2 regions of the Salinispora pacifica DSM 45544 genome follow, and region 2 is predicted to be linked to the other one. Evidence: riboswitches for the same ligand, from Rfam matches in the RefSeq annotation. Region 2 holds a riboswitch; the other holds the start of a gene.

Region 1 (4,262 bases), 490 kb from region 2:
GACAGGTGCACCGCGTCGCCGCCGAGCGGGTCCGGGCCGGCAACGACCAACGTGCCACCGACCGGGGTGAGGACCTGACGCAGCTCATCGGCGAGGGCGGCTCGCTCAGCCCGGGGAAGATCTCGCTCCCGCAGCACCACCCAGCGCGTACCGCCGGCCACGGCCGCGGCGACAACCTCGACGAGCGGTCGCCGCGCCATCCGGCGATCGGTGAGTACCACCAGGCCGGTCGGCCCGGTCACAGCTCTGGCCGCCCGTCGTCCGGAGTCGAGGCGAGGGCGTGGAAGCGGCGCGGTATCCGGCCGGCCTGGTACGCGAGCCGGCCGGCATCGACCGCGTACCGCATCGCCGTCGCCATCGCCACCGGATCGGCGGCCCGAGTCACCGCGCTGGCCAGCAGCACCGCGTCGCAGCCCAATTCCATGGCGAGCGCCGCATCGGAGGCGGTGCCGATCCCCGCATCCAAGATCACTGGCACCGCCACGCTCTGCCGGATGAGCCGGATGTGGTGCGGGTTCGACACCCCGAGCCCCGACCCAATCGGGGAACCCGCCGGCATCACCGCCGCGCAGCCGACATCGGCGAGCCGACGCGCCAGGATCGGGTCGTCCGAGGTGTACGGCAGCACGGTGAAACCGTCGGCGACCAACTCCTCCGCGGCCCGCAACAGCTCCACGCCGTCGGGCAGCAGGGTGCGCTCGTCGCCGATCACCTCAAGCTTCACCCAGTCGGTCTCGAACGCCTCCCGGGCCAGCTGGGCCACCTTGACCGCCTCACCCGCCGTGTAGCAGCCGGCGGTGTTGGGTAGCAGCCGGACCCCGCAACGGTCGACCAGGTCCAGTAGGCCACCCGAAGGGCCCCCGGTGGTGTCCACCCGGCGCAGCGCCACGGTGACCAGGCCGGTGCCGGAGGCTCGGATCGCCTCTTCCAGGACGGTGAGGTTGGCGGCCCCGCCGGTGCCGAGGACCAGGCGCGACGGGATCGGTACTCCACCCAGTTCGAAAGTCACCCCGCTCACCCGCCCTGCGCGGCGCTGAGCACCTCGACCCGGTCGCCCTCGCACAGCAGGGTGACCGGCCAGCCACCCCGCGGCACGACCTCGCCGTTGACGGCGACCGCCAGACCACGCTCCTGTTCGGTCACCGCCCGGACCAGGTCCGCGAGGGTGGAGCCGGTGGGCAGGCTGCGCCCAAGGCCGTTCACCATCAGTTCCACGACTCCTCCAGTGGGGTCGGCCGGGGCACGGCGGATCCGCACGCCGGGTCGGCGGTGGCGGGTGGACGGGAGCGCCCCGGACCGAGGCGCTCCGGGGTGAAGGCGGCGAGTAGCGGATCCGGCGTACCGGTGCTGATCAGGTCGGCGATCAGGTCGGCGGTGACCGGGGTGAGCACGACCCCGTGCCGGTGGTGCCCGGTCGCGGCGAGCACCGCTGGCCGCCCGGGCAACGGACCGAGGATCGGCGCGTTGTCGGGGCTACCCGGACGGAGCCCGGCGACCGCCTCGACCAGCTCGTACTCAGCCACCTCGGGTACCAGGTCGGTGGCGGCCCGGAGTAGCCGCAACACCGCACCGCTGGTCACCATGGTGTCGGTGCGCTCCTCCGAGGTCGCCCCGACCACCACCTCCCCGTCCGGCCGCGGGACGAGATAGACCTGTTCCCCATCGGCGAAACCCCGGATCACGTGCTGGAAGCCCGGCGCACCGGGAGCACGGAGCCGAAGCACCTGGCCCTTGACCGGGCGGACGGGCAGCCCGGTCAGGGCAGCGGAGCCACAGCCGGCCGCGACGACCGTGGTCCCCGCTGTCACCTCGGTCAACTGCTGGACCGGCGTCGGCACCAGCACTCCCCCGGCCCGCTCGGTGGCGGTGCGCAACGCCGACACCAACCGCCGCGGGTCCACCTGGTGGTCGGTGCCGGCGTAGGCGCCACCCCGCATCCGGGGTGACAGCGCCGGCTCCCGGTCTCGAAGCTCGGAGGGGCGCAGTGGGGTGACCGGCAGCCCCAGCCCCTGCTGGTACGCCCAGAGCCGACGGGCCACCGCAAGATCGTCGGTGGTGAGCCCGACCATCAGGGTGCCCTCGCTGCGGTAGCCGACGTCGGTACCGGAGGCGGCGGCCAGCTCCGCGGCGAACGCCGGCCAGCGCGCCGCCGACTCGGTGAGCAGGCCAGTCAGCTCGTGCTCCCCGAAGTACGCCTCGGCGACCGGCGCGAGCATCCCCGCCGCGGCGTGCACCGCACCCGAGCCGGGATCCGGGTCGTGTACGACGACCCGCAGCCCGCGGGCCGCGCACCGCCAGGCGATGGCCAGGCCGATCGGCCCGGCCCCGACCACCGCGACGTCGGGAGTGGACAGCGAGTTCCGGTTGCCGCCCCGGGGGGTACCCGGCAGTTTGCTCACCACGTCAGCGCCTTGATCAGTTCGGCGGTGGTCCGGGCGGGGTCGGCGGCGTGCGAGAGCGCGCCGATCACCGCCACTCCGTACGCGCCCGCGGCCCGCAGGGCCGGCACGTCCGCTGCGGTCACCGCCCCGATGGCGATCACCGGCACGCTGACCGCGGCGGCAACCGCCCGTACCCCCGCCACGCCGATCGCGGGCGGCAGGCCGTCCTTTGAGGTGGTGGAGTGGACCGGCCCGACCCCGAGGTAACTGGCCCCGGCGACGACCGCCTCGACAGCGGTGTCCGCGTACCGGGCGGTGGCGCCGAGGACAGCGGCGGAGCCGAGCACCGCGCGGGCCGCCCCGACGGGCAGGTCGTCGGCGCCCACGTGTCCACCGGCGGCACCAACCGCCAGGGCCACGTGTAGCCGATCGTTCACCAGGCAGGTCGCACCGTACGGGGCGCAGAGCGCGGTCACCTGGCGGGCCAGGTCGTACGCCTGCCGGTCGGTCGCGTCGTCGGTCACGCGGACCTGGACGACCAGTTCGGTACGGGCCACCGACAAGGCGGCCCGCACCACGGTGAGCGGGTTGCGCCCAGGTCTGGTGTCGGTAATCAGATGTAGACGCCCAAGGGACGACACGGCAACTCTCCTCCCTGCGCCGGCACTACCCGGATCAGGTTCAACGGTCGGGGGCTCTCAGCCCCCCTCTCAGCCCGGTTTACCGGGCTCCCGTGGGTTACTACCCACCACCGTACGGCAGGCGCCGTGTGGCTGCCAAGACGGCGTCCTCGGCGCAAGTGTGCGGACCGGCCGCTGCCGGAGCCGGCCCGGACACGAATCGGCCTCCCACCATTGAGACGATGGGAGGCCGAGATTCTCCACTCGCTAGCTGTCGAGTACCGCCCGCAGGGCGGCCAGGTCGTCGGCGTCGGGCACCCAGGCACCGGCCGCCGCGTTGGCCCGTACCTGGTCGGGGGTGGTGGCACCGGCGATCACCGAGGCCACCGCGGGCTGGGCGGCGAGCCCGCCGATGGCGACCTGAAGCAGGCTGAGGCCGCGCTCGGCCGCGTAGGCCTCGAGCGCCTCGATGGTGTCCCAGTCGGCGGCGGCCAGCCGGGCCGCGTACCGGCCGCCACCGGCGAGGCGACTGCCCGACGGCGCGGCCTCGCCGCGCTTGTACTTGCCGGTGAGCAGGCCGTTGGCGAGGGGAAAGAAGGGCAGCAGGCCCAGCCCGAACCGCTCACACGCCGGGACAACCTCGGCCTCGACACCCCGTTGGAGCAGCGAGTAGTGGTTCTGGGCGGAGATGAACCGGGTCGACCCGCGCGAGCTGGCGGTCCAGTCCGCGTCGGCGATCTGCCAGCCGTCGAAGTTGGAGTTACCCAGGTAACGCACCTTGCCGGCGGTGACCAGATCGTCCAGTGCGGCCAGCGTCTCGTCGATCGGGGTGCCGGGGTCCGGCTCGTGCAGCTGGTACAGGTCAATGTGGTCGGTCTGCAGCCGACGCAGCGAAGCCTCCACCGCCCGCATGATATAGCGACGGGCACCGCGGGCACCGTAGTCCGGTCCGTTATGGCCGTCCATGTCCATGCCGAACTTGGTGGCGATCACCACATCGTCCCGGCCTCCCTTGAGCACCTGGCCGAGGAGTTCCTCGGAGCCACCCGGCGGAGCACCATAGATGTCGGCGGTGTCGAAGAAGTTGATCCCGGAATCGAGGGCGGCCGCCACCACCGCCCGGGTCCCGTCCAGGTCGACCCGGCGGCCAAAGTTGTTGCAGCCGATGCCGACCGCGGACACCACGAGCCCGGAGTCGCCCAACCGGCGGTACGTCATCTCAGTCACGAGATCCACCCTATGCCGCCCGCGCTCAGGCCAC
Region 2 (4,262 bases):
GATGGCGATGGCTGGTGCCACCGGGTCGAGGGTGGCGATCAGGATGACCGAGCAGAGTAGCGCCGCCGCCAGCTTCGCCACCGGGTTGCGCCGGGCCAGCGGGGCGTCTGGTCGGGTCACCGGTTCGAGGTTGATCACGGCACGCTCCGCGGATGGTCGAGCCGTACCTGGCGGTCGGCGAGCGTGGCGATGAACTCCGGGTCGTGGGTCACCGTGACCAGCCCGTGCCCGTTGTCGCGCAGCTCGGCGAAGAGCTCCACCAGCTCCCGCCAGGTCCGCCGGTCCTGGCCGAAGGTGGGCTCGTCGCAGACGAGCAGGCGGGGCGCGGTGGCCAGGGCCGTCGCCACGCTCAGCCGCCGCGCCTCGCCGCCGGAGAGGGTGTACGGGTTGGCCTCGGCGAGCGCCGTCAGGCGGAGCCGGTCGAGCAGCGCGTCCACGGTGGCGCGGACCTGCGCCTCGGTCCGGCCGGTGCGGCGCGGACCCAGCGCCAGTTCGTCGGCGACGGCGGCGGTGACGAACTGGTGTTCCGGATCCTGGAAGACCGAGCCGATCCGATGCACCAGCGCCGGCGCCCGCCACCGGTGCGGCGGGGTGCGGGCGTCCCCACCGGCCAGCTCCGCGGTCGCGGTGACCCGGCCCGCCGCCGGTGCGAGCAGCCCACCCAGCAGGAGGGCCAGGGTGGACTTCCCGGCCCCGTTGGGTCCGTGGACGGCGAGCGCCTCGCCGGCCCGTACGGAGAGGGAGACGCTGGCCAGCCGGGGCGGCAGGGCGAGCTCGTCGGCGGTGAGTAACGTCTCCCCGGCGCTGGTGGTGGCCGGCCGCGGCGGCACCGGATGGCCCGGCACCCAGACCCCCTCGGCGGCGAGCGCCTCGCCGTGTGCGGCGAAGACCGCCTGCGGGGTGCCATCGGCGTGGACGCCGCCGCCCGGCGCCAGCACGACCACCCGGTCGACCAGCGGCAGCGCCTCGGTGAGCCGGTGCTCGACGAGGAGCAGGGTGGTGTCGGCATCGAGCGCCGCGGCGACCGCGTCGCGGATCAGCGCCGCACCGGCCGGGTCCAGGTTGGCGGTCGGCTCGTCGAGCAGCAGCAGACGCGGGCGGAGCGCGAGTACCCCGGCGAGGGCGAGGCGCTGCTGTTCGCCGCCGGAGAGCGCGGCGGTCGGCCGGTCCCGGCCGTAGCGGAAACCAACCCGGCGCAGGGCCTCGTCCACCCGGGGCCAGATCTGCTCGGCGGGTAGCCCACGGTTCTCGGGGCCGAAGGCGACGTCGTCGCCGCAGCGCGCCATCACCAGCTGGGTCTCCGGGTCCTGGAAGAGCAGGCCGACCTCTTCGCGGGCCGTGCGTGGGTCCCGGCCGTCGACCTCGACCGTGCCTTCCCGCTCGCCGGAGTCCTCCGGAAGTAGCCCGGCCAGCGCGGCGAGCAGGGTGCTCTTACCCGCCCCGGAGGCACCCAACAGCAGGACCCGTTCGCCGTGCTCGATCCGCAGGTCGAGCCCGCGGACGGCCCACCGTTTCCGCCCCGCGTGCCGCCACCCGAAGCCCCGCAACCGAACCGCGCTCACCGGCGCCGCCCCGGAGCTGGATGCTGACCCGCGGACTGCGGCCCCAACCTCCCGATCGACACGGTGCTCAGATGGTGGTGCGTTCGCGGCCGGCGGGGAACAGGTCCAGCACGCCCGTCCGAGCCAGGGCTCGGGTCAGGTTCTCGGCGCCGAACCCGGCGATGGCGGTGGCGCTGGCGATCGTCAGCAGCGCGTACGGGATCCGGTAGCTGCCCAGCGCGTACTCGCTGTTCCAGACGAAGAAGTCGAAGAGGGCCGCGCTGAGGCCGGTCAGCGCCCCCGCGAGTAGTGCCGTGGGTAGCCGGAAGGAGCGGTAGCGGAAGGCGGCGAAGGCCAACTCGGCGCCGATCCCCTGGGCCAGACCCTGGAGGATGGTGATGCTGCCCCACTCGGAGCCGAGCAGGGTGGACACGATCGCGGCCACCATTTCGCAGAAGAGCGCCGCACCGGGGCGGCGGATCACCAGGCCGCCCAGCACCGCCGGGATCAGCCAGACGCCGTACATGATGGCCTGGGCCGGCGGGAAGAAGGCGAACACCGGGGTGGCGACGCTCCAGAGTAGCCCCCAGGCCCAGAAGATGACGCCGAAGGTGACGGCGATGACCGCGGCGACGACCACATCGACGGTGCGCCAGCGCTTGGTCGTTGTTGTGACTTTACTCATCGTTCTTCCCTGTCTGCTCCGGGAGAGCAGGGGAGGGCACGTCCATTCCGGCTAGGCCGGACGATGGCACGCCTGGAGGCCGACCGAACTCCCTGCGCTGGCATTACCCAGATCAGGTTCGAGGGTCTGTGGGGCGTTGCCCACACTCTCAGCGCTGTGCGCTCCCCTGTCGGAGGTGAAAATGTGCGACCGACGCTAGCACCTCCGAAGATCTTTCAACAAAGTGACATCGGTGCAGCTTGACCGGGGTTACTTCGGTCGGGCCGGGGTAGGCTGCCGATCATGGGTGTCGATGTCCGCGGTTTTACCTTCGATGTCCGCGTCGGTGGCCCGGCGGCCGGCCCGCCGGTGCTTCTGCTGCACGGCTTCCCCCAACACAGCGGGGAGTGGGCCGACGTGGTGCCGCTCCTGCACGCCGCCGGGTTGCGCACGTACGCACTCGATCAGCGCGGCTACTCGCCCGGTGCCCGTCCGGCGGCGGTCTCCGCGTACCGCCTCGGTGAGCTGGTCGGCGACGCGGTGGCGGTGCTGGACCACCTCGGCGTCGCCGCCGCGCACGTGGTCGGGCATGACTGGGGCGCGGTGGTCAGCTGGGCCCTCGCTGCCGGGCATCCGGCCCGGGTGCGCTCGCTGACCGCGGTCTCCGTGCCGCACCCGGGAGCCATGGCCCATGCCCTCAGCACCGATCGGTCCCAGCGGGCCCGCTCGGCGTACATGCGGCTGTTTCGGCGGAAAGGGACGGCGGAGGCGGTGTTGCTGGCCCGACGGGCGACCGGGCTGCGCCGGATGCTGGCCGGAGCCGGCGACGCCGACCGGGTGGCTGCGTACGTCGAACCGATGCTCGCTCCGGGCGCGTTGAGTGCCGCCCTGAACTGGTACCGGGCGATGTCCCGGAGGGACCTGGCGGCCGTCGGGCCGGTGTCGGTGCCGACGACGTACGTCTGGAGCGACCGGGACATCGCGATCGGCCGCACCGCCGCCGCGGCCTGCGCCGCCCACGTGACCGGGGACTACCGCTTCGTCGAGCTGACCGGGGTGAGCCACTGGATTCCGGACCGGGCACCAGCGCCGCTCGCGGACGCGATCGTGGCCCGGGTCCGGGATCCGAGGTGAGCCTCAGGCGGGGGTGGTGTGCTCGCCGGCGTGGCTGACCGCGTCCGCCACGATGTGCGCGACGTGTTCGTCAACCAACGTGTAGGCGATTTCCCGTCCGCGCCGGGAACCCCGCACCACCCCGGCACCGCGGAGCACCCGCAGGTGCTGGGAGACCAGCGGCTGTGCGGCACCGAGCTGGTCAACCAATTCGTGTACGCACCGTTCACCCTCGGCGAGTTGGCTGACGATGGCCAGCCGGATCGGGGCGGAGAGGGCGCGCAGCAGCTCGCTCGCCCCCTCGTAGGCGTCGTAGCCGGACTCGCTGCTCACAGGGGTAACGGTAACCAACCCCAGGGGTGCGCTGTTGGTCAGGACCGACTCAGCACCACCTCGTGCGGCTCTACCGCCGACGGCTCCGCCGCGGCGACCCGCCGTCGTCGTAGCGTCCGCCAGCCCACGCCGCCGAGCGCCACCACCGCGAACGAGGCGATCGCCATCAGCACCACCGACGCGCCGGGGGCGGTGTCGGCGTTGGCCGCCACGTACACCCCCGATCCGGCGGCGAAGAGCCCGAGCGCCATGGCGGCCGTCATCGTGCTACGGAAACCACGGGTGACCTGCTGGGCGGCGGCGACCGGCACCACCATCAGCGCGCTGATCAGCAGGACACCGACGGCGCGCATCGCGATGGTGACGGTGACCGCCGTGGCGACCGCGAGGAGCAGGTTGAGGGCGCGGACGGGCAGCCCGGAGACGCGGGCGTACTCCTCGTCGTGGCCGATCGCGAAGAGCGCCGGGTAGAGCGCCAGCATGGTAACCAGGATCGCCACGCCGAGCACCACGATCGTGGTCAGGTCAGCCGGGCTGATGGTGGACAGTGAGCCGAAGAGGTACGCGTGGAGGCTCGCGCTGGTGCTGTCGGAGAGCCCGACGAGCATCAC

What was found. Region 2 has a riboswitch for thiamine pyrophosphate ahead of SALPAC3_RS0120460 (ECF transporter S component). Riboswitches for the same ligand answer to the same signal wherever they lie in the genome.
Region 1: linked by a shared signal. The riboswitch ahead of SALPAC3_RS0118120 (thiamine phosphate synthase) and the one ahead of SALPAC3_RS0120460 (ECF transporter S component) in region 2 are both predicted to bind thiamine pyrophosphate.

Annotation. Positions count from the first base shown of each region.
Region 1 covers NZ_KB905359.1:3,948,472-3,952,733, reverse strand. The annotation lists gene SALPAC3_RS0118140 (thiamine phosphate synthase) at 1-242, opposite strand, end outside; gene SALPAC3_RS0118135 (thiazole synthase) at 239-1,018, opposite strand; gene thiS (sulfur carrier protein ThiS) at 1,015-1,215, opposite strand; gene thiO (glycine oxidase ThiO) at 1,206-2,402, opposite strand; gene SALPAC3_RS0118120 (thiamine phosphate synthase) at 2,396-3,022, opposite strand; TPP riboswitch at 3,017-3,126, opposite strand; gene SALPAC3_RS0118115 (aldo/keto reductase) at 3,269-4,237, opposite strand; gene SALPAC3_RS0118110 (ABC-F family ATP-binding cassette domain-containing protein) at 4,254-4,262, opposite strand, start outside.
Region 2 covers NZ_KB905359.1:4,442,365-4,446,626, forward strand. The annotation lists gene SALPAC3_RS0120450 (energy-coupling factor transporter transmembrane component T family protein) at 1-138, opposite strand, end outside; gene SALPAC3_RS0120455 (ABC transporter ATP-binding protein) at 135-1,562, opposite strand; gene SALPAC3_RS0120460 (ECF transporter S component) at 1,630-2,226, opposite strand; TPP riboswitch at 2,299-2,404, opposite strand; gene SALPAC3_RS0120465 (alpha/beta fold hydrolase) at 2,509-3,339, shown strand; gene SALPAC3_RS0120470 (ArsR/SmtB family transcription factor) at 3,343-3,651, opposite strand; gene SALPAC3_RS0120475 (metal ABC transporter permease) at 3,690-4,262, opposite strand, start outside.